Regions from separate parts of the Leptospira johnsonii genome, predicted to be linked through region 1. Evidence: riboswitches for the same ligand, from Rfam matches in the RefSeq annotation. Region 1 holds a riboswitch; each other region holds the start of a gene.
The links. A riboswitch is a leader RNA that binds a small molecule or an ion and turns the genes downstream of it on or off. The one in region 1 is predicted to bind cobalamin.
Positions count from the first base shown of each region.

Region 1 (6,788 bases):
GTTTCGGGAGTTCCGAATACAGGAGCAAGCACAGAAAACTATTCCAACGATAAGTTCTCTTATGAGAATTCCAGATTAGGAAGAAGGTTATTCTATCAATACGATTTCACTTGGATCTATAATTACACTGATTCCGTTTCTATCTGGATGGGGCTTTCCCTCGTGAAGGCGAAAGAAGCGATTGGAAACGAAAGGACGAATCCTTTTGCTTCCGATCCAGACAAAAGATACACATTCGACGACACTTCTAAATTCTTTTATCTCATGGTCTCCGCCTCCCTATAAGGCAATCCTTTCCTTAGGAGGGGTCGAATTTTCGACCTCTCCTTTCTTTTTTCAAAGAAGTGTGAGATCTACTTATTCTCTAGATTAAGTTAGACTATGATTTATCCATTTACGGACTTTAAAACGGATACATAATTTATTAACAATAGTTAAGACGAAAACCTTCTCATTCTCTGTCAGAAAGATTATGGAAGAGAAGGTTATGCAAAACTGCGATGAAATTCCTCCAAAAATAAACCAGCCCTCCGGTTTTTTGGAGAAGGATTTTTTACCTAAGGAGATGGGATGGGATGAATGGTTCTGCCAAGCGGCCCAGTTCAAGAACATACTTTACCATTCTCCAAACGGATTTGCGATCGTATCTTTGGAAGGAAGATTTATAAGTTCAAATCCAGCGCTTTCTCAAATTTTAGGTTATTCTGAAAACGAATTGGTCGGAATGAGTTTCGAATCTATTACTTATTCGGACGATCTAGAAGAAGATATTCGATCCAGAGACCAATTTTTAAAAGGTCCGGCTTCTACTTTTAAAAGGAAAAAAAGATACATCCATAAGGACGGACATCATCTTTGGGTCCAGATCGATGTGACTTTGATACGTAACAAAATAGGAAATCCGAATTATTTTGCGATCCAGTTCCAAGATATTACCAAACACCATGAATTAGAAAAACAACTCATACATTCCCAAAGAATGGAATCGATCGGTTCCCTTGCCGGAGGAGTGGCCCACGATTTTAATAATATTCTAACAGTCGTTTTAGGCTACACTACTCTCTTACAAAAGAATGCAGAACACCCTGAAAAGATCTTACAATATTCTGAAATAATAAAAAAAACTGCGGAAAGGGGTTCTTCATTAATAAAACAACTTTTAACCCTGGCAAGAAAGGTAGAATCGGATCTTAAACCTTCTATCGTAAATGATCTACTCTCAGAGGCGGTCCATATAGCTGCTTCTACCTTTCCTAAATCAATTCGAGTTATTTCCGATCTTCCACAAGATCCGATCCTGGTCCAAGCGGATCATAATCAGATCCATCAGGTTTTTCTGAATTTATTCTTAAATGCGAAAGACGCCATGCCAAGCGGCGGATTACTTTCCATAAGATTAAGAATGGAAGAAGGAGATTTTATTTCTCCGGAGCAATCCCAAAAGACTGCGGTGATTGAAATTTTGGATAGCGGAACCGGGATAGATAGAAAAACCATCCGTAAAATATTTGATCCGTTTTTCACTACGAAAGAACCCGGAAAAGGAACAGGATTAGGCCTTTCTATCGTTTATGGTATTTTAGAAAATCATAAAGGAAAGATCAAGGTAGAAAGTGAGCTTGGGTCCGGTACGAAATTTTCAGTTTACCTCCCAGTTTTGGATTAGAATAAATCCGGAACATTCTTCCGTTTATAAGATTTTGTAAAAAATCTATTTTTGTTCCTTCCAGATCCTATTTCTGATCCTACTTAAGGACACAGGGGTGATCCCTAAAAAAGAAGCGATATAATGCTGAGGAATACGATTCGCGATGTCTTGTTGTTCTTTGATCAAATTTAAATACCTTTGCTCCGGACTGTCCCTGATCCTGGACAAAAACAAATTCATATACGTATCAAACCTTTCAGCAACATACTCCAATAAAAAACCCCGAACTTCTTCATTCTCCTTATATATGATCTCTGCATCTTCTCCGCTCAGGATCAATAATTCTGTCGGTTCTATACTCTCCACACTCAATTGACTGTCTTTGTAAGTTCCTCTATAACTATGAATAGAAGTGATTGCTCGGTTCTCTGGAAAAAATGCGATCGTGATATCCCTGCCCTTATCTTCGAATTTTAACCGTAAGCATCCCTTTTTAACGATGAAAATGTTTTTGGTATAAACCCCTCTTTTGATGAGCACGGTTTTTGCCGGGACTTTCCTTTCTTTTAACATGGAAGTATAACGATCCCAATTCTTTTCTAAACTTGGGATCTTCTTCCTTAGATTTTCCAGAAAAGGTATGTCCTGCATTGTTGGAGCCTTGAATTCTCCCGTATTCAGTATCACGGGAATGAAAAGGCAAGATTTGTTTTAGGACCAAAACCTGGAATTTAAGATTTTGGAACAAGTTCTCGAATTCTTTGCGTAAAAAGTTTCGAATTAGATTGAATAGTTTTCTAAAAAGGGAAATCTTGCCCGCATCGAAGAGAATTTTTCAACATGTCATTCAGCAGATACAAAGGTAAAAAAGCATTTATAACAGGTGGTTCCGCAGGCATAGGCAAAGGAATTGCAATCGAATTAGCGAAGGCAGGAGCAAGTGTAATCGTTTCTGCCAGAGGAAAATCTAACTTAGAAAAAACAGTCCAAGAATTGAAGGCTGTTGGAGCTCCAACAGCAGTCTTTGGATACGCAGTTTTGGATGTGTCAGATAAGAAAGCTTTAGAAAAAGAAGCCAAAAAGGCAATCCAAACCTTAGGAGGATTAGACCTTTTGATCTGCAGCAGCGGTTTTGCAAAAGCAGGAGAAGCTTCCGACCTAGATGACGAAGTTTACAGAAACCTAATGGATGTGAATTATTTTGGACATGTGAACAGCGCACTTGCATTTAGCGACCATTTTGCCAAACAAAAAAGCGGAGAGATCGTATTCTTAGCCTCTACCTTGGCATTCTTTTCCATCTATGGTTACGGAGCTTATTCAGCGAGTAAGTTTGCGATCGTAGGTTTTGCACAAGGTTTCCGCCAAGAGATGATGCTTCATGGAGTGAAGGTAAAATTATTTCTTCCACCTACTACAGACACTCCAGGTTTGGAAAAGGAGAATACCGACAAACCTGAATTGAGTAAGGAAATAGAAATGGGTTCCGCATTAAATAGAGTGCATTCGATCATTTCTGTCGCAAAGGCAATTCTGAAATGGATCCCGAATTCAAAATTTATCGGATACACAGGCTGGGATTCTTGGCTCCAATATTTTCTATTCAGGCATTTTCCAGAATTCAGTATTAAACTTACGGATTCGGAATTAAAAGCGGCTCAGTCCAGACTGGACAAGAAAAAACAGAAAGTATAAGCGTTGTGCATATATTTTTATTCGATCGCGAAATAAAAGGCTATACAAAATTACTCAACTAAATAGATCCTAAAATTTCAGACAATTTTTGTAGGAACATAGATGGTCTCATCTATGGGAAGACGGTGCAATTCCGTCACGGTACCCGCCGCTGTAAGAGGGACAAAAGGCACAAGATGTCACTGGGTGTAAAACCTGGGAAGACGTGCTGAGTAGGACGATCTCGAGTCAGAAAACGACCTTACAAAAATCCTGAAGCTACGTGATCCAGTCTCGGATGTAAGACGGGCCGTAACTAAACTCAAATTAATTTTGTTCGTACGATGCTTAGGCGCAATCTTTTGTACCTAGATATCGTTTATATCTTGTTAGGTGAAGATCTCTTAGGAGGGATTTTTATGCGCTCGATCTCCGTTTCGAAGGATATTTCGAGAGCCAGATTATGGCTTCGAGGTTCTATTCTGGTTCTATCCGTATTCCTTGCCTTTTCTATGATCTATGTAGTAGGCCTGGAACCCATGGTGTATTTGCACGATACTTTCCATGATATCAGACATTCCACGGGATTTCCATGCCATTAAGATCAGGATTTTCTGATCTTTTAAAGACCGGATTATTAGTCGGCCTAGTATCCGGTTTCGTTTTGGGGATATTGGTTTGTGTATGGAATCTTCCGCTGATCTTAGAAGCAGAGAAGTTTGAATCCAAATCCAAATCCAAATCCATATCCATATCTGAAAATTCAAATACTGGCAAAACGCATATCCACTCTAATGGGCATGGAGAAACTCATTCCCATGCGAAAGCACAGACTAACACTTCCGATGAAATTGTGAGCGGAGGTCTTTTTCAAAAGAGAAATTTGGGAACTATCGTCGGCTCTACTCTATTAGGGATTTCTTTTGGAGTTTTGCTCTCGATCTGGATTGCCTTCTTTCCTCTAAACGGATTCTTTGAAAGTCTATCCTTATCCAAGGCAATCATCCTAAGTATTCTATTTACTATCGGAGGATTTTTAATCTTCTTCGGGATCCCATTTTTAGGACTTCCTCCCGAATTGCCAGGTAGAGCCTCGGGTGCTTACGACTATCCGGAAAGACAGGCCTGGTGGTATCTTTGTGTCGGTTCTAGTTTAGCAGGCGCATTGGGGTCTCAGACCATTCTATCTTATTTAAAAATTCGTAATCTATTAAAATGGACCTTAGCAATAGTAACGGCCCTATTTTTTGTAGGTTTTCCCTTTTACCTTGGAGTTCCTAAAATTTCCGAGGACTTTGCCGCGCCGAAAGAATTAAGAATTCAATTCGAATATACAACCCTTCTCACAAATCTGATCTTCTGGTTCTTATTATCGTCTTTATTTTTTCTACTCTGGAAACCTAAACAGGTATTGGGATTCAAATGAAACCTAAACTCGCGGTATTGGTGTTGGGTCATGGAAGCAGGGAAGAAAATTCCAATTTGGAATTTGTTTCCTTGGTTGAGGCCTATTCGCTTACCCGCCCAGATCTAAAAATTTCCCACGCTTATGTGGAATTAGCGAAACCGGATCTTGAAACTGCGCTGAGAGAACTTAGCGAAGAATATTCTAATATTATTATATTTCCTCTTTTTTTATATACTTCCGGTCATATAAAAAATGATATTCCAATCGTTCTGGATAGGATCAAGTCGGAGTTTCCTAACCATTCTTTCAAAATAACAAATAGTTTAGGCATCCATTCTAAGATGGTATCCTTACTCAGAAAACGTGCAGAAGAATTTTTACCTCCGAATAAAGAACAATCTTCTAAAACTGGAGTGATCATTGTAAACAGAGGATCTTCTGATCCGGATGCAAACGGCGATTTTTATAAAACGGTTCGATTATTCCAAGAAGGGAATCATTTCTCCTTTGTTCTTCCCTCCTTCATAGGGATCACCAGCCCTCTTCTTCAAGATACTTTGGAGATGGCTTCCAAGTTGAGACCGGAAAAACTTCTGGTGGTCCCCTACTTTTTGTTCGGTGGTAAGTTGATCCAAAAGATCTCCTCCTTAGTACAAAACTTCTCCGAAAAATTCCCTTGGATCAAAACTGAGCTATCTTCCTACCTTGGCCCGGATCCGGAACTATTCTCCGTTATGGATGAAAGGATCCAAGATTGTATTTCCGGGAAATTCTCTCTTCCTTGTGATACCTGCGAATACAGGGCACAACTTCCAGGTCTTTCTAAAAAGGTTGGAGGTTTGAAGGCTCTTCTTTGGAGTATCCGTCATTTGGAAACTCATAACCAAGCAGCTCCACATATATTCCCTCATCGTAATTTACAAAAACATATATTTGTTTGCGAGAATATAGACTGCGCAAGCAAAGGAAGTTCTGCCCTAGTGTCTCGGATAAGATCCATTTTGAAAGTACAGGGAAAACATTTGGATTTTAAAATTTCCCGTTCTTCTTGTATGGGAAGATGCGGAGAAGGTCCCGTAGTAGTAGTCTATCCGGACGGAGTTTGGTACCAAAAAGTAAGCGTCGACGATGCAGAGGATCTGGTTTCCGAGCATCTTTTACAGGATAGATTGGTTTCCCGTTTAGTTGATAATATTATGCAATAGGAATATAGTATGGCATGTCATGAAATTGCGGCTTTAAGATTAGGAATGATGAATGTTCTTGGCATCAAGGATGAATCGGTGATCCAACATGAAAAAAATGAAATAGGAACGGAAGCACTTTCTTACCCCGGACCGATCCAATCATTGACGAATGCGAATAATTTTGAGGACCTGATCCGATTTTTCGAAGCAAGCTTGGTCGAGTTAGAACAAAAAATTTCAGGGCTTACACCAAAAGATCCTAAATCGGGATATTATACTTCTCTTCTCATCCTTACAAAAAAAGTGGAACTCGATCTGAAAAATTCCGCCAAAGCATTCCAAACCTTATATCTGGATTTAGAAGAAATGCACGACTTTGTGCATGAGATCTACCCGTCTTAGGAGGAACATTGAACCAAAAACTTCTCAAATTAGTCCATAAGGAAAATGTAAGTCCTTCGTCTGATATTTACTGTTTTGAAAGATCGGATGGATCTCCTTTTGAGTTTGTAGGAGGACAATACGTTATTCTAAATACTGGGAACGATAGCGAAGGAAAACCGATCAAGAGGGCCTATTCTATTCTGTCTTCCGATTCCAAAACGGATTCTTTTCAGATCTGCGTTAAACGTTTAGGTACCGGAAAAGCATCTAGCATCCTTCCTGAATTGAAATTAGGAAACGAATTAGAATATTCAGGGCCTTGGGGAAAATTTGTAGGAGATCCAACATGGCCTTCTCCCGGTTTTTCTCTTATTCTGGCGACGGATACTGGGATCACTTCTCTTGCGGGACTTCTTCTTTCCCAAAAATTTTCAGGCCGTTTAGATAGCACAACAGCTGTTTGGTTCAAAACAAAAGAGGATGATTT
Region 1 is NZ_BFAY01000005.1:23,900-30,687, reverse strand. It holds gene LPTSP_RS01415 (alginate export family protein) at 1-285, shown strand, start outside; gene LPTSP_RS01410 (two-component system sensor histidine kinase NtrB) at 488-1,666, shown strand; gene LPTSP_RS01405 (Crp/Fnr family transcriptional regulator) at 1,712-2,299, opposite strand; gene LPTSP_RS01400 (SDR family NAD(P)-dependent oxidoreductase) at 2,489-3,343, shown strand; cobalamin riboswitch at 3,419-3,602, shown strand; gene LPTSP_RS01395 (CbtB domain-containing protein) at 3,742-3,924, shown strand; gene LPTSP_RS01390 (CbtA family protein) at 3,915-4,748, shown strand; gene LPTSP_RS01385 (CbiX/SirB N-terminal domain-containing protein) at 4,745-5,935, shown strand; gene LPTSP_RS01380 (DUF3209 family protein) at 5,945-6,319, shown strand; gene LPTSP_RS01375 (FAD-dependent oxidoreductase) at 6,328-6,788, shown strand, end outside.

Region 2 (6,788 bases), on a different contig from region 1:
TCGGATGGAAGTTTCCATCCTTAATCTAGGTCTGTCATGTAGGAGCTCCTACAAATTTCGCCCCTATTTTTAGTTGTAAATTTTGCGATTCTATGATATAGGGGAGTGGCTTCTCCCACTAACCCGCCTCCACCACCCAAGATCTGGGTGGGGTCGGCTTCGAAACTACGTTGGAGTTCCAACATACGACGCCAACAGAACTCTCTAAAATAAAAAAGCCGATGAGGTAACCCCGACATCGGCCTTCTACTTAATAAAACCTTAATGTGAATTATTGGGTTTTGCCGGTAGGTTCCAATGCTCCTGCAGGAGCTTTGAAATTGATCTCATAAATATCATAATGAGAATCTCTCCAACCTGTTACATAAGCCACAGAAACTCCTAAGAAATATCTAAGTCCGAATTTTAGAGCGTTTGTAGCGAAGGCTGCGATCTCTTCGTCGGTGACTGAGAAAGGATGGACTTTATTTCTGGTCTCGTCCAGATATAATCCTTCCCAAGTCCCTATCGCGGTTCCCTTATATTCTAAACTTAGAATACGGCCTGTAACGGAAAAATTCCTTTTTCCTCCGGATTTGGTTTTGCTTACGATCTTATCGGGAAGACCCTTAGGAAGCGATTTCTCTTGAAGTTGTGCTCCTACAACTTCGTAATCGGAAGACAATGCGATTGCTTCGAATCTGTGGATCCTATATTGGACCAAAATTTCTTGGTTTAAATTTTTACTTAAGAAATTTACAACGTCTGCATTTTCAGGACGCACGCTGAATTCGATCTTTTGTTTTGCCGGAACAAAACATTCGTCCTTCATTTCGTCGCAAGCTTCTGAATCGTTTATTGTATAAACTTCTAAAAGACCTTCGTAGGATTCGAAAATGACCCCTCTGCTTTCGAATTGGATCAATTTGGCAACTGTCCAACCCTCGGAATAAGTTCCGGCCGCGGATAAGGATGAGGTAGTTAAAAGAAAGATCCCTAATAGAAGAAATCTTAAGGATGGAATTCGTTTCATTCGAGTTCGGTGCTCCCTGTTATGTAGGTAGACCCGAAGGAGTTTCCTTTGGGCCACGAATTCGTGAATCCTTTCCGGTTTTTATCTTACATCAAGAAAATATTTCTTTGAACGGTTGAAAATGTTGGAACTCCAAAAAGGGGTTCAAGGGGCCGCCTCCTCACTTCGTTCGGATCGGGCTGCTCCGGGCTCGGACAAATGTCCTCGCACTTCGTGACTAAAGCCCTTCGCATCCCGAGCTCCTTTTTGAGATTGCCCCTCCAAGTCGGGTTGGGAACCTGGTCTTGCTAGTAGATCTGAAAAGGGAATCCGGTGAGAATCCGGAGCTGTACCCGCAGCTGTAAACGCCAAAACGATCGGACAAAACCACTGTCGAAAGACGGGAAGGGTCCGAACCGGGCGTGAGTCAGAAAACCTATCCGAGCTACTTTCAATACTATGGCTTTCGGGAGTTAAGGCCTCATGCACAAAAGACCCAAACGAATCGGTAAGATCCTTCATCTAGGGCTCTTTCTATTTTCCATTCAAATATTTTCCCAAGAGAACCAAAAGACGGAGACTTCCACTGTAAAAGTGGTGGGAAAGACCAGCTCAAATTCTCAACCCGAAAATTTCAGAAAGAATCCAACTGGTTTCCAAACTTCCATTGATCTGGACCAATACAGTGCACGTTATACGAATCTTCCCGACGTTTTAGAAAGAGAAGCAGGAGTCCGGATCAGAAGATACGGAGGACTAGGTTCTTATTCTACACTTTCACTCAGAGGGACGAATCCGAATCAAACCAGGATCTTTATAGACGGAGTTCCCTTTAATAATGCGCAAGGAGGAGAAGTAAACCTAGCAGATCTTCCCTTCGACAATTTACAAAGTATAGAAGTTTACAGAAGTGGTGCACCTGTCGGATTTTCAGGATCTGCAATCGGTGGAAGTGTAAATTTAGTCACAAGAACGGGATCGGGTCCGCCTAAAACTCGAGTAAATATAGGTGCTGGAAGTTTTAATACTGGAAAGGGTAGCATAACGCATACAGGGACTTATGGCGGGATCGGGACCAGTGTATTCTTATTGGGAGAAAAATCGGACCAAAACTTTTCTTATCTAAACAATCATGGAACCTTGCTCGTTAATCCTTTGGATGATACGATTGATAGAAGAAGGAACGCACAATACGAAAGGACTTCCGGTATGCTCGGACTCAGTGGGGATATCGGAGCTACTAAGATCAAATTTTGGAATGATCTAAATTATAGATTCCACGGAATTCCAGGTCCTGCAAGTAACCAGACCCAACAAGTACATCGCAGATATCTTAGAAATACTTCCTCTCTTGGAACGGATACAAAAGGTTTGTTCGACGGGTTATTAAGGTTGGAAACCCGAGCTTTCACTTCATTTACGAACGACGATCTATTCGATCCTAAATCGGAATTCTCCAAAGGAACTCCTAATTCTACGGCTCATATGGGACAGTCGGGATTTCAGATCACTCCTACACTTTATTTATTAGAATATTATCAAATTTTGAAATTCCATGCAGGGGTAGAAAGGGAAACTTTCGAAAGGTCCAGGAGTACACCTCAAAATATAGATTTAAAATACGAGCCCGGTAAAACTAGGACGTACACTACTTTTCAAGTGGAGGATGAATTCAGATTTTTAGATGGAAAATTGGTTTTGACCACGGGAGTTTCTTGGGATTCTTACCGGGATAAATTCCAATCCGACGAACCTTGGTATAGAAAACAGAACCCTTTCGCTTCTTCTATTAAAACTACCGAATTTTCGAATCCTAAAACGGGGCTTCTCTGGAGATTTTGGGAAAAGGAAAATTATTCTTTGGAATTCAAATCTAATATTGCAAGGCAATATAGGATCCCAAGTTTCTTGGAACTTTTCGGGGAAGTGGGGACGATCATAGCAAACGACTCACTCAAACCGGAAAGAAGTGAGAACGCGGATGCAGGCATCACGGGGAAATATAAAAACGGAGAACTCAAATCTAATATTACGATTTCCTATTTTAGAAAAAGGATCAAGGACATGATCCTATTCATTCCGAATTCTCAGTTTACCTTGAGACCCGAAAATGTGGACTCTGCTCGGATAGACGGTGCGGAAGTTTCTCATAAGACGGAATACAAGGGCTGGAAATTTTTATTAGAATATACATACCAAGAGGCGATCAATACTTCCCCCGCACCTTATTTAAACGGTAAATATCTACCTCTTAGGCCGAAACATGAGATTTCCGGGACCGTCGCATATAGAGGAAAAACCTGGGAACTTGGTTTTGAAGGTGTTTATGTAGGAGCGGTCTTCAAAGACAGGACAAACGAATATGTGAATTACCAACCCGCCCGTCAGATTTGGAACGCATATCTCACACTTGTATTGTATTCTTTTCCCGAGGAAGAGGATCCTACAAAAAAAGGAGAAAAGACTCCCAAAGAACTGCTCTTAAGTATAGATGTTAGGAATATGGGAGATAAAAGAGTAGAGGATATTGTAGGATATCCTCTGCCGGGAAGAAATTGGTTTATCACATTAAGCGGGAGGTTTTAAGATGAGATATAGATTTCCTTCCATTCTTCCAGCTTTACTTATTTTCTTTTCCTTCTGTGGAGATATTGAAAGGCCACCGTTATATACTTTATTCTTAACTCCAAATCTTCCGAACAATATAGGAGTGGTGACCACTGACTTTGCAAGCGGGGGCAGATTTAAGGTATTAAATCCGGAACTTCTTCTTTCTTATCCTGGGTTAACGCCGATCCATTCGGATGCACTAGCCAGATTCGGGAATGGTAGAGTGTATATTCTAAATCGTTTAAATAGGGACAGCATTCAGGTTTTAGATCCGGATTTTGGGTTCCAAACCGTGGCGGAATGGTCCATGGGCTCCGGGACAAACCCGACAGATATTGCGATCGTCGGTCAGAATAAGGCTTATGTATCACTTTATGGATCTAGAATATTAAGGATCATTCATCCTTTGACTGGTGCGAATTTGGGACAAATAGATCTGGGGGGATATTCCGAGCCAAGTGCTATTCCTGATAATCTCCCTGAAATGTCCGGAATGCAGATCGTAGGTACGAGTCTTTTTGTGGTATTACAAAGGTTGGACCGAAACGATCCGAGCGGGTATTTTCCTCCCGGTCCTTGGGGATCCCTTCTTTTAGAAATAGATACTGTAACGGATTCTATTGTTTCCACTTATACATTTCCAGTTCCGAACCCGGTGGGTAAACCCCAGATGTTGGAACTTTTCGGAGAGACACATATAGTCTTTGCCGCTGCGAATAGAATGGGTTTTTTAAGCCAAGTTGACGGGGGAGTGGTGGCATTTCGACTTTCTTCCCGTACTTTTCGCTCTGGCTTTTTATTTCCGGAAACTGCGGCAGGCGGGGACATACTCGGAGTGCAGATCAAAAGCGAACAGTTGGGTTATGCAAGCGTTCTGGATGCATCTTTCAATAAAACATTACAAGTATTTAATCCAAGCACAGGACAGAAACTGGCAAGTTTACTTTTTGTTCCTTCTTCTTACGATGCAAGTTTGACCACAATCTTGCTCGGGGACGACGAGATTCTTTACGTTTCCAATACTCAATTCACTCAGCCAGGAGTTACCATGTTCGATACGAGAGACAATCGGCTTTTAACCCCGGTTCCAATCTCAGTGGACCTCCAACCTTTCGACCTAATACAACTCAAAGAATAATTCCAATAGAATTCTTGACCTAAGGTCGAAACCGGATTGACAAAGCTCTAAAAGAATGGATGATCCTTCGTTGTTTTTCGGAGGCCTATTCCTTGAGTTCCGATATGTTCCAAATGATCGCCGCCGGTCATAAAGCCCAAGTTATCTATTCTTTGAGAGAAAATCCGGACCTAGCCTCCAAACAAAATGCGGAAGGGATCACTCCATTACTATTCGCTCTTTATTACGGCAAAGAAGATATAGTAAATTCGTATCTTGCCCTGGGAATTCCGCTCAATCTATTCGAAGCGGCAGCTTTAGGAGACGAGGATCGTGTCAAAGAACTCGTAAACTCCAATTCGAGTATCGTTCATTCTTATAGTCCTGATGGTTGGACACCTTTACATTTGGCATCTCATTTCGGAAGACTTTCCATAATTCAATATTTATTGGAGAAGGGCGCAGACATCCAGGCTAAGTCCAGAAGTAAATTTTCGATCGGTAATACAGCATTACATTCCGCAGTGGCTTCTTGGAGAGCGGATGCAGTTGCGTTGCTATTGGAGAATGGTGCCGATCCAAATTTTACCCAAGATGGAGGCTTTTCTCCGCTTCATATCGCAGCTTCCAGACAAGGGAATGAGCAGATCGTTTCTCTACTTCTAAAGAAGGGAGCAAATCCGGATCTAAAAACGGAAGATGGAAAAACTGCCAGAGAGATCGCGGCGGAGAGAGGAGTCGCCTTTAGCGCTTAGGTATTTCGAAGTTTTCGTCCTTTGCGAACGACTGTGAATATTAATAGATCATAATTTACTAATTTTACTAAAAATTCCAAATAGGACTACGATTTGAATGCCTAAAAGAAGATAGGCCCAGGCCCAACTTTTCTCTTTCGTGTGTTCTTTTCTTTCTGTTTCCAATTCGGTTTTTAGTTTTTCAATTTCTAAGCGGAGAAGGTTGACACTAAGAGTTAAATCTTCCGTGCTTTTATTGTAAACATTTTGAATGAGAGAATTGTTTCTAAGCGGCATCGGCGATTTTTTGAATTGAAGATGAGAATTTTCTAATTCTGCAAGTTCCTTTCGGATATTTTCATTCAAAGGCCATTTCTCGTAGGCTTTTCCTAAATACTCTTTTGCCTTTTGAAAATTTCCTTTTTTCCTTTCCTCTTTGCCCATTCCGATCCATGCCTGGGTCAGTATAAATTCTGCCTTAGAGTTGGAAGGATCCGAGCCTAAAATGGAATTTGCTAATAGTTCCGCTTCTTCGAACTGTTTGGATTCTAATAGTATATTTCCTTCTTTGATCCATTCGTTTTCCATTGGCTCTCCTTCTGAATATAAGAACAAAGGAGAAGCTAATAGAAAACAAAATATGAATATTCTAAAAAATGCAGATATGCAAAATTTTATTCTCATCTGTCGATCCGAACCGCTTTATGCGCATATCTTCTTCTTGGCATAGTCGACGTATGAGCCGCCCATGCGGACCCAAGCGGATTTCCTGAATCCAAAGAATATACAGTATCTTCCGGAATATTGATGGAAGAAGCTCCGCCGAAGGAAAAAATTTTACGAGTCTCGTAAGAAGTTTGGACAGCTGGAAAATATAGAGAGTTAGGGAGACTCGGACCCAAAGAAAAGGAAGAAGAACCTAATTGGTAAAACTCTGTCCGATTTGTTGGAATGATGGAAGTCGCAGGTTGGAACACATTTCCGGAACCGGTCGATCCTCCTACAACTGCAAAGAAAACTCCATCCGCAGGAAAAGGATCTTGAGAAGAAGGTAAAATACAAACTCCTCCTGCGCCATGTTTGGATTCTCCTAAACTTGGTTCGCCAAAAGAAGTGGTCGTATTTGCAGAAGCAGCAAAACCATCCGTGCTGGAGTTTGCACTTCCGCTATTATAGGTCCTTCCACCTGTATAAAAAATAACACCGTTGATAGCGCAACCGAACATATCTACTCTGCTAAATATAGTAGATGCAGAAGAAAAAGAAATCCATTGGCCGTTTACTCCAAGCTCCGGATAGAACTTTAGAATTGTATTAAATACGGGACCATTTGTTA
Region 2 is NZ_BFAY01000007.1:228,776-235,563, reverse strand. It holds gene LPTSP_RS06510 (CapA family protein) at 1-24, shown strand, start outside; gene lsa26 (surface adhesion protein Lsa26) at 272-1,012, opposite strand; cobalamin riboswitch at 1,272-1,446, shown strand; gene LPTSP_RS06500 (TonB-dependent receptor) at 1,475-3,577, shown strand; gene LPTSP_RS06495 (YncE family protein) at 3,579-4,739, shown strand; gene LPTSP_RS06490 (ankyrin repeat domain-containing protein) at 4,844-5,473, shown strand; gene LPTSP_RS06485 (tetratricopeptide repeat protein) at 5,522-6,136, opposite strand; gene LPTSP_RS06480 (Kelch repeat-containing protein) at 6,133-6,788, opposite strand, start outside.
Region 2: linked by a shared signal. The riboswitch ahead of LPTSP_RS06500 (TonB-dependent receptor) and the one ahead of LPTSP_RS01395 (CbtB domain-containing protein) in region 1 are both predicted to bind cobalamin.

Region 3 (6,788 bases), on a different contig from region 1:
AACGCCAATGCGGATTCTAAGATAGGATAGGCGAGTGCACATCCGGTCCCTTCTCCCAGACGAAGTCCGAGGTCTAGGATAGGGTCTGCGTCAAAAAATTCCAGGATCAGTCGATGGCCTTGCTCGGAAGACTTATGAGCAAAAACTGCATTGCGAACGATCTTAGGTTCCATTCTAGAAGCGGTTAAGAAGGCTGAACTTGCGATAAAGCCATCTACAAGGATCAAACGGTTTTCTTTATAAGAAGATAACATTGCCCCGCAGATCATCGCGATCTCGAAACCTCCGAACTTAGAAAGGACTTCTATCGGATCTTTCGGATTTACTTGGTGTTTTGCTCTGCATTCGGCTAAGATCTTTTTCTTACGCTCTAAAGATCCGTCGTCCAGGCCTGTTCCTCTTCCGGTAAGATCTTCTGCGGAACGATCCAGAAATACGGAAGCGAGTAAGGATGCACTCGAAGTATTTCCTATTCCCATTTCTCCGAAACCGATTACATTACAATCTTTCGGAACCTTGGTAGTCGCGATCTCCCCTCCGATACGAATTGCTTCTTCACATTCTTCTCTTGTCATTGCTGCTTCGTTCAGAATGTTTCTGGTTCCGGCTGCGATCTTGGCTGGGATAAAATCAGGATGGGTCTGTTCGAAATTACCGGAAACTCCAGCATCAACTACCAACAATTTGATCCCATGTTGTTTGCAGAATACGTTGATCGCAGCTCCTCCATTCAAAAAGTTTAATACCATTTGATAAGTAACTTCTTTCGGAAAAGCTGAAACCCCGGAGTCTGCAAGTCCATGATCCCCAGCGAATACTAGTAAATGAGGATTGGATAATACAGGATCGATTGTGTTTTGGATCGTGCCGATTCGGTAAGCAAGATCTTCTAATTTACCCAAGGCACCTAATGGCTTTGTCTTGGTATCTATTTTATTACGTAAAAATTTATCTAAGTTCAACTGGTGTACATCTTTTGGGCGGATCATATTCTTTTCATTTGTAAAAATTTTAAATTATTAAATCGAAAAAAGATCAGAAGATCTATGTTTCGTTTCAGGTTAAGGGGTTATCGATTTAGCGATGACTCCGTCTATATCAGGGCCTCCGTCAAAACTTCCTGCAGGAGTGGGAAAGGTGGATTGTCCTTTCGCATTCAATAGTTTAATAAACTTGAATCCGTTTGTTTGTAGATTGGAAAGCACTGTAGAATCGCATCCATTTGCAAATCGAGCATCTACCGCTAGATCGTCTAGATCGAATGGATCTCCACCTGCGTTTGCAACAAATGGATCCGGAAAAATTTCCGTAGGAGTGAGTGGATGAGTAACCATATTCCAAAGTACAGGATTTGCTCCTCCAAAACGGATCCAATCCGTAGGATCCAAACTGGCAGGGCTTGCAGCTCCGGTATATTGAGGATTAAACCCGCAATAATTTGTCCCGTCTAAGCTAACCTCTACGATTATAGGTTCTATAAAATAATTGATAGAAGCTTGTTGTTGGAAACCGTTCTCAAAAACGATAAAATCAATCCCTGTACCGTTAGTCACAGTTGCTCCATTCCAAGAAAGGATCAGAAAATTATTCGGGTCGGTAGAACCCATTGTATAAACGTCAAAACCACCCGTATTCTGTCCTCCTCCACAAACCCCGTTGATTGCTTTCTCAGGATCTTTGTATAGGACGCTAGGATTGCTGCCAGGTGCACTGACTACAGTATTTGCTAAAAGATATTCAGGGTCTATACTTGCCGGAGGGCAACTTCCAGAATTCGAAAGGGAATTTTGTCCGGTTAATAAAAGTCCAGTTAGATCAGTGCTGCTTCCGGAGCCATCACAACTTATGAGAAAGAGAAAAACAAACATTCCAAAAAACGCGAATTTACTTATTTGTTTCATACGTTGTGACTCTCCTTTCGCAATTTAGATCCGATTATGGGATCATGTAATTCCAGCCGAATCCATTACAGCCGTTCGTCTTTAAAGCAGAAGAATCACTAGTAGCAGTATCACTTTTTGCTTCTGCTAAAGTATTCTTTCCATATACGATTTGGCAATAATCGAAACAGCGGCTCGCACTAGAAGGGCAAGAATTACTACGAATTGCAGTCCAGTCTATTCTTCCGAATTTACTAGGATTAGAGGCATCATCTGCAGACGCTTGGTAATAAAGTTTTCTATTGGCGCTATCTATTTCAACGACGGTTAATTTTTGCATTCCTTGCTCGATCCAAGATTGAGCAGTTATAGCTGCGGTACCATAAACTGGTCCATCGGCTCCACCGGAATAGTAGCCTACTTGCCAAGAACCGCCAACTTCAATATAATTAGCTTGGACCAGCGCAGCGATAATCGCGCTATTATCAGACTCTGACTTTTCCGTTTCAAAACAAGCGGTGTTGATTAACGATAAAGCGAATAATATGATTATCGCTTTTGTCCTGAATTTTCTCATTTTCTCTCCTGGTTCTGCCGGATATCGCAGAAAAAGAAAATAAAAGCAAAATAACGTTAGTCGATCATTGATCTTACTAAGATCCGAACGATTTGGTATTTGCGGTGGTTTTCTTTTTCCGTTCGAGAGCCCCGACATTTTAGCTTTCGGGGCCCCATCGCAGAAGCGCGGATGCGCTAAAGAGCGAGATTTACGATACTCCCCAACCTCGAGGTTTCAGTATCGCGGGGAAGATCTGGCTTATTCCGTTTAAAACGGACATCACAGTTGCGGGTCAGCGCGGGATTTTCACCCGACTTCCTCCCTGAAAGCGTAATTCCAGGTTTTGGTTTAGCACTTCCCCTGGCAAGGGAAAAACTATAAGGATGCAAAAGCAGTCTATTCCTTGAAATATCCAAATAAATCGGCGATATTCTAAACATAAGAACGATTCGAAAGGCTTCGGTACATAATTTCAGATCGATGTGACATTCTACTCCGCAAAAAATTCGGGAAAGATCTTTCATAGACCGAAAATAAAAGAGAGAGTTCTAATAAAACTTCTAAAGAGGAATCCGATGAAAATTACCCGATCCACTTTTCTAAAAGCCGGAATTTTAAGCGCCGCAGCTTTGTTGGGAAGTCGTAAGGGAAATTTGTTCGCTCAGAATACTAACGCAGGAAAAAAGGTGATCGTACTTGGCGGAGGACTTTCTGGACTTTATTCGGCATACCTATTAGGAAAAACAGGAAGTAAGGTAACTCTGATAGAAGCTACAGACAGAGTCGGAGGAAGGGTTAGATCTATACAAGATCCTTCCGGTCATGTGGTGGATCTGGGGGCGGAATGGGTTTCTTCAGAAGACAAAACAGTTCGCAGTTTAGTTAGAGAACTTGGATTAAAAATTCAATCTTCTCCTTTAACTCCGGATCTGTTTTTAGGAACTTACAAAAAAGCGGGCACTTGGGAACTTTCTGCCAAGTCTCAAGAGATATTGAGCAAATTAGTATCACAAAATTCTAAATTAGATACAGCTCAACAGCAAGCTTTGGATCGGATCAGTTTTTATAATTATCTAATATACCAAGGAGTCAGTCCGGAAGATCTGACCTTACTCGGTCATAAACTTTCTCTTCATTATGGAGATAGTATCCGAGTTTTGTCCGCCGAAAAAGTTTTAGGTGATCTTGCACAATTCCCTCAAAGGAATAGCAGGATAGAAGGTGGAATGGAAAGTATCGCCAAAACTTTGGTGATGAATATAGAGAACACCGAGTTTGTCTTTTCGGATCCTGTTCTGTCTGTGGACCAAGATTCCGCCGGAGTTACTGTCACTACCGCTTCCGGAAGAAAGTTTAGCGGTTCTACTTGCATCTGCACATTACCGGCGAACCAAATCTCTAACGTAAAATGGAATCCAGGACTAGATAAGGAAAAACTTCTTGCTGCATTAAGAGTTCGTTATTCTCAGATCTATAAATTGTTTTTGATTTTGAAAGAGTCTCCATGGGAATCTTCTCCTTTTGCGGTTCATTCGGATGCTGCGGCTCAATTCTTATATGATGCCGGGACCAAGTCTGACACTGGAGATAAGGTTTTAGGAGTGATCGCGAACGGAGATAGATTCTCTGTATTCGATTCTGCCAGCCAGGATCAAAAGGTAGAATATATTCGTCTTACTCTGGATCGTTTGGGTCTAAAAAAGGATCTGCAGATCCAAAGATTCTATTTTACGGAGCCTAAAAAAGACTACGTTCCGAATGGAATTGCTGAATTTCCACCGGGAAGTTTTGGATCAGAGATCATTCTAAGAAAACCGTTCGATCGTATCTTCTTTGCAGGAGAACATACAGGGGAAATTACCGGAACAGTGGAGGCTGCTTTAAGCTCGGCGATCAAAGCAGTAAATCTGGTTTAAAACAAAAAACCCGGAATCTATTTCTTCCGGGTTTTTTATTTCAAGAATGTAAGTCGGAGGATTAGTCTTCTATTACGCTCATCGCGTATTCTGAGATCGCATCCCTTCTTTGCTCTGCAAAGTCTTTATGGAACCAAAGGTTCTGGATCTTAGAAGCTTCTTTCTTGTTTCCGATGGTGATCTTGGTCATACACTCATCTACTGCAAATTTCATGGCTTCTTTTCCTGTCTCTCCGAGTCCTTTATTCCGTTTTTTGCGGACGATTTGTCCTCCGGATTTTTCCACTCGTTTGACTAGAGCATCGTAATCTTTATCATCGATGCAGAATACAGTCTCAGCTTTCTTGGAATCTCCCATTTTCACGTCTACCTCATAGAGAGGAGCGCTGGAAATATGGATGAGTCCTAATTCGAAGAGTTCAGGCCAGTATTCGTAAAAGAAAGAAAGCATCAAGGAACGGATCGCATATCCGTCAAAGTCTGCGTCAGTAATGATGCTCACTTTTTCGTAATTCAATTCTTCTAGAGACTTTACTTTTTGGTCCAAAGGAAGTCCGAGGATCGCCACTATATTCTTTAACTCTTCGTTTGCGATCGCTTTCGCGAGGGAAACACCCTTACAGTTCATGGGTTTTCCTCTAAGAGGAAAAAGTCCGTGAAGTTTAGGATTTCTGGCGGGACGAAGACCTGCGATTGCGGAGTCTCCTTCCGCTACGAACAATACTCTGCCTGGATCGTTAGGCTTACCTGTAGGTGGCATGAGTTTCGGGATATTCATCTTACTTGCTTTTTTGAGTCCGCGTTGCGCGTCTTCGAAAGCTTTCAGCTGAGTACGTTTCTCCATTTGGAGTTTAACTTCTTCCAATAATGCGGTTTTCTTAATGAACTTATCTAAATGTTTGTCTACCGCATTACGAATATCTTCGTTCAGATCGTTAATCAGATAAGATTTATCCTGGGACTTGAATCTAGGATTCAAAAGTCTCATGTTCACATACATGTGAAAGCAGTTCCTAACGTCGTTACGAGTACAGCTTGTCTTAAGTTTTTTCTCTAAGGAAACGATCTGGCTTTTTTTACGAACTTCGTCGCAAAGTCTGTTTTCCAGATACTCGATTGCAGAACCGCCTTGAGGAGCGAAGATAGAGTTTACCCAAGTCAGGTTTTTGTTTTGGCCGATTACCAAATAAGCTTCCAGATGCAATTGAGATCCTGCAGCAGGGGCGTTGTAATCCATTTTGTAGTAAGTCAGATCGGAATGGGAGAATATCTCATCCAAACCTTTTTTGAACTTATACTTTTCCTTCTTACCTTTATGAACAAACTGCACTTCCAATCCTGGGTTGGTCATTGCGATGTCCTGCAAATACTGTTTCATCAGATCTACGTTGAAGGAAGTATCGATGTTATTAAAATATTTCGGATTCAGTTCGAATTCGACAGAAGTTCCGTGATCGTCTTTTGGAGCTTTTTCGATCGCCTCGATCATGTTCGTTTTCTTGCTGATCGGAATCAGCTTTTCGATCTGATCTTTTGTGAGAAGCGGGCAATCGTCAAATTTTCCGTGTTCGTCGAAGTATAAGAAAACTTTCTCAGTATCTTCTTTAGATAGTTTATAAGAACGGATCTGCTTTTTTGCGTCTTCGTGAAGAGTGAATAGTTTTTTGAAAGTGCTTCCGTCGTTGGTAGTTTTTACTTTAAAGTAAGAAGAAACCATCCTTACCAAAGAAATACCCACACCATTCTGACCGGCCACATGGTCTTGTTTTACGTGGTCGTCAAAGTTCTCTCCGTACATCAAATGCAGATATACACCTTCTGCATTCTTTGCTGGGATTCCTCTTCCATTATCTGCAACCGTTACGGTTTTTCTGTCGGAAGATAATTGGATGATCAATTTGGACATCTTATCCTTTTCAGGAATAGCCTTGTCCTTTTGGTTCTTGCGGTATTCGTCTACCGCATTCATACAAGCCTCGTCCAAACATTTTAATTTGGCGGGGACATCTTCCAATTCTTCATGGACGATCTCGTATAAATTACCGCTGTTCTTACGGAAAAAGTGCTGTTCAAATGTGGAAGCAGAGTTTTGCCCCAACCACATTCCGGTCCTCATCCTTACGTGTTCTACGTTGGAGAGTTTTTTGAAGTTCCGTTCCCCTCCGGTCGCGGCCTTCTTTTCGGTTTTGGTTTTAGCGGTGCTCATTCCTTGTCCCATTTATCCTTCAGCTCGGTTAATTCTCCGATCATGAATTCTGTTAATTTTTTATCTTCTTTCACAAGCCCTTGGTATCTGGAAAGGGCGGTTTTTGCCTCTACGATGGCTTCTTCACATTTGCGGACTTCATCCAAAGTCATTCTGTAGATCGGAATGGACGCCAACCATTCAAAGTATTTGAATTTTGCCTTTTGGAGTTTGTCCTCGAAATCCTT
Region 3 is NZ_BFAY01000011.1:883,807-890,594, reverse strand. It holds gene cobT (nicotinate-nucleotide--dimethylbenzimidazole phosphoribosyltransferase) at 1-989, opposite strand, end outside; gene LPTSP_RS13095 (LIC_13355 family lipoprotein) at 1,062-1,901, opposite strand; gene LPTSP_RS13090 (hypothetical protein) at 1,936-2,457, opposite strand; adenosylcobalamin (AdoCbl) riboswitch at 2,649-2,775, opposite strand; gene LPTSP_RS13085 (flavin monoamine oxidase family protein) at 3,015-4,355, shown strand; gene LPTSP_RS13080 (toprim domain-containing protein) at 4,417-6,561, opposite strand; gene LPTSP_RS13075 (DNA gyrase subunit A) at 6,558-6,788, opposite strand, start outside.
Region 3: linked by a shared signal. The riboswitch ahead of LPTSP_RS13090 (hypothetical protein) and the one ahead of LPTSP_RS01395 (CbtB domain-containing protein) in region 1 are both predicted to bind cobalamin.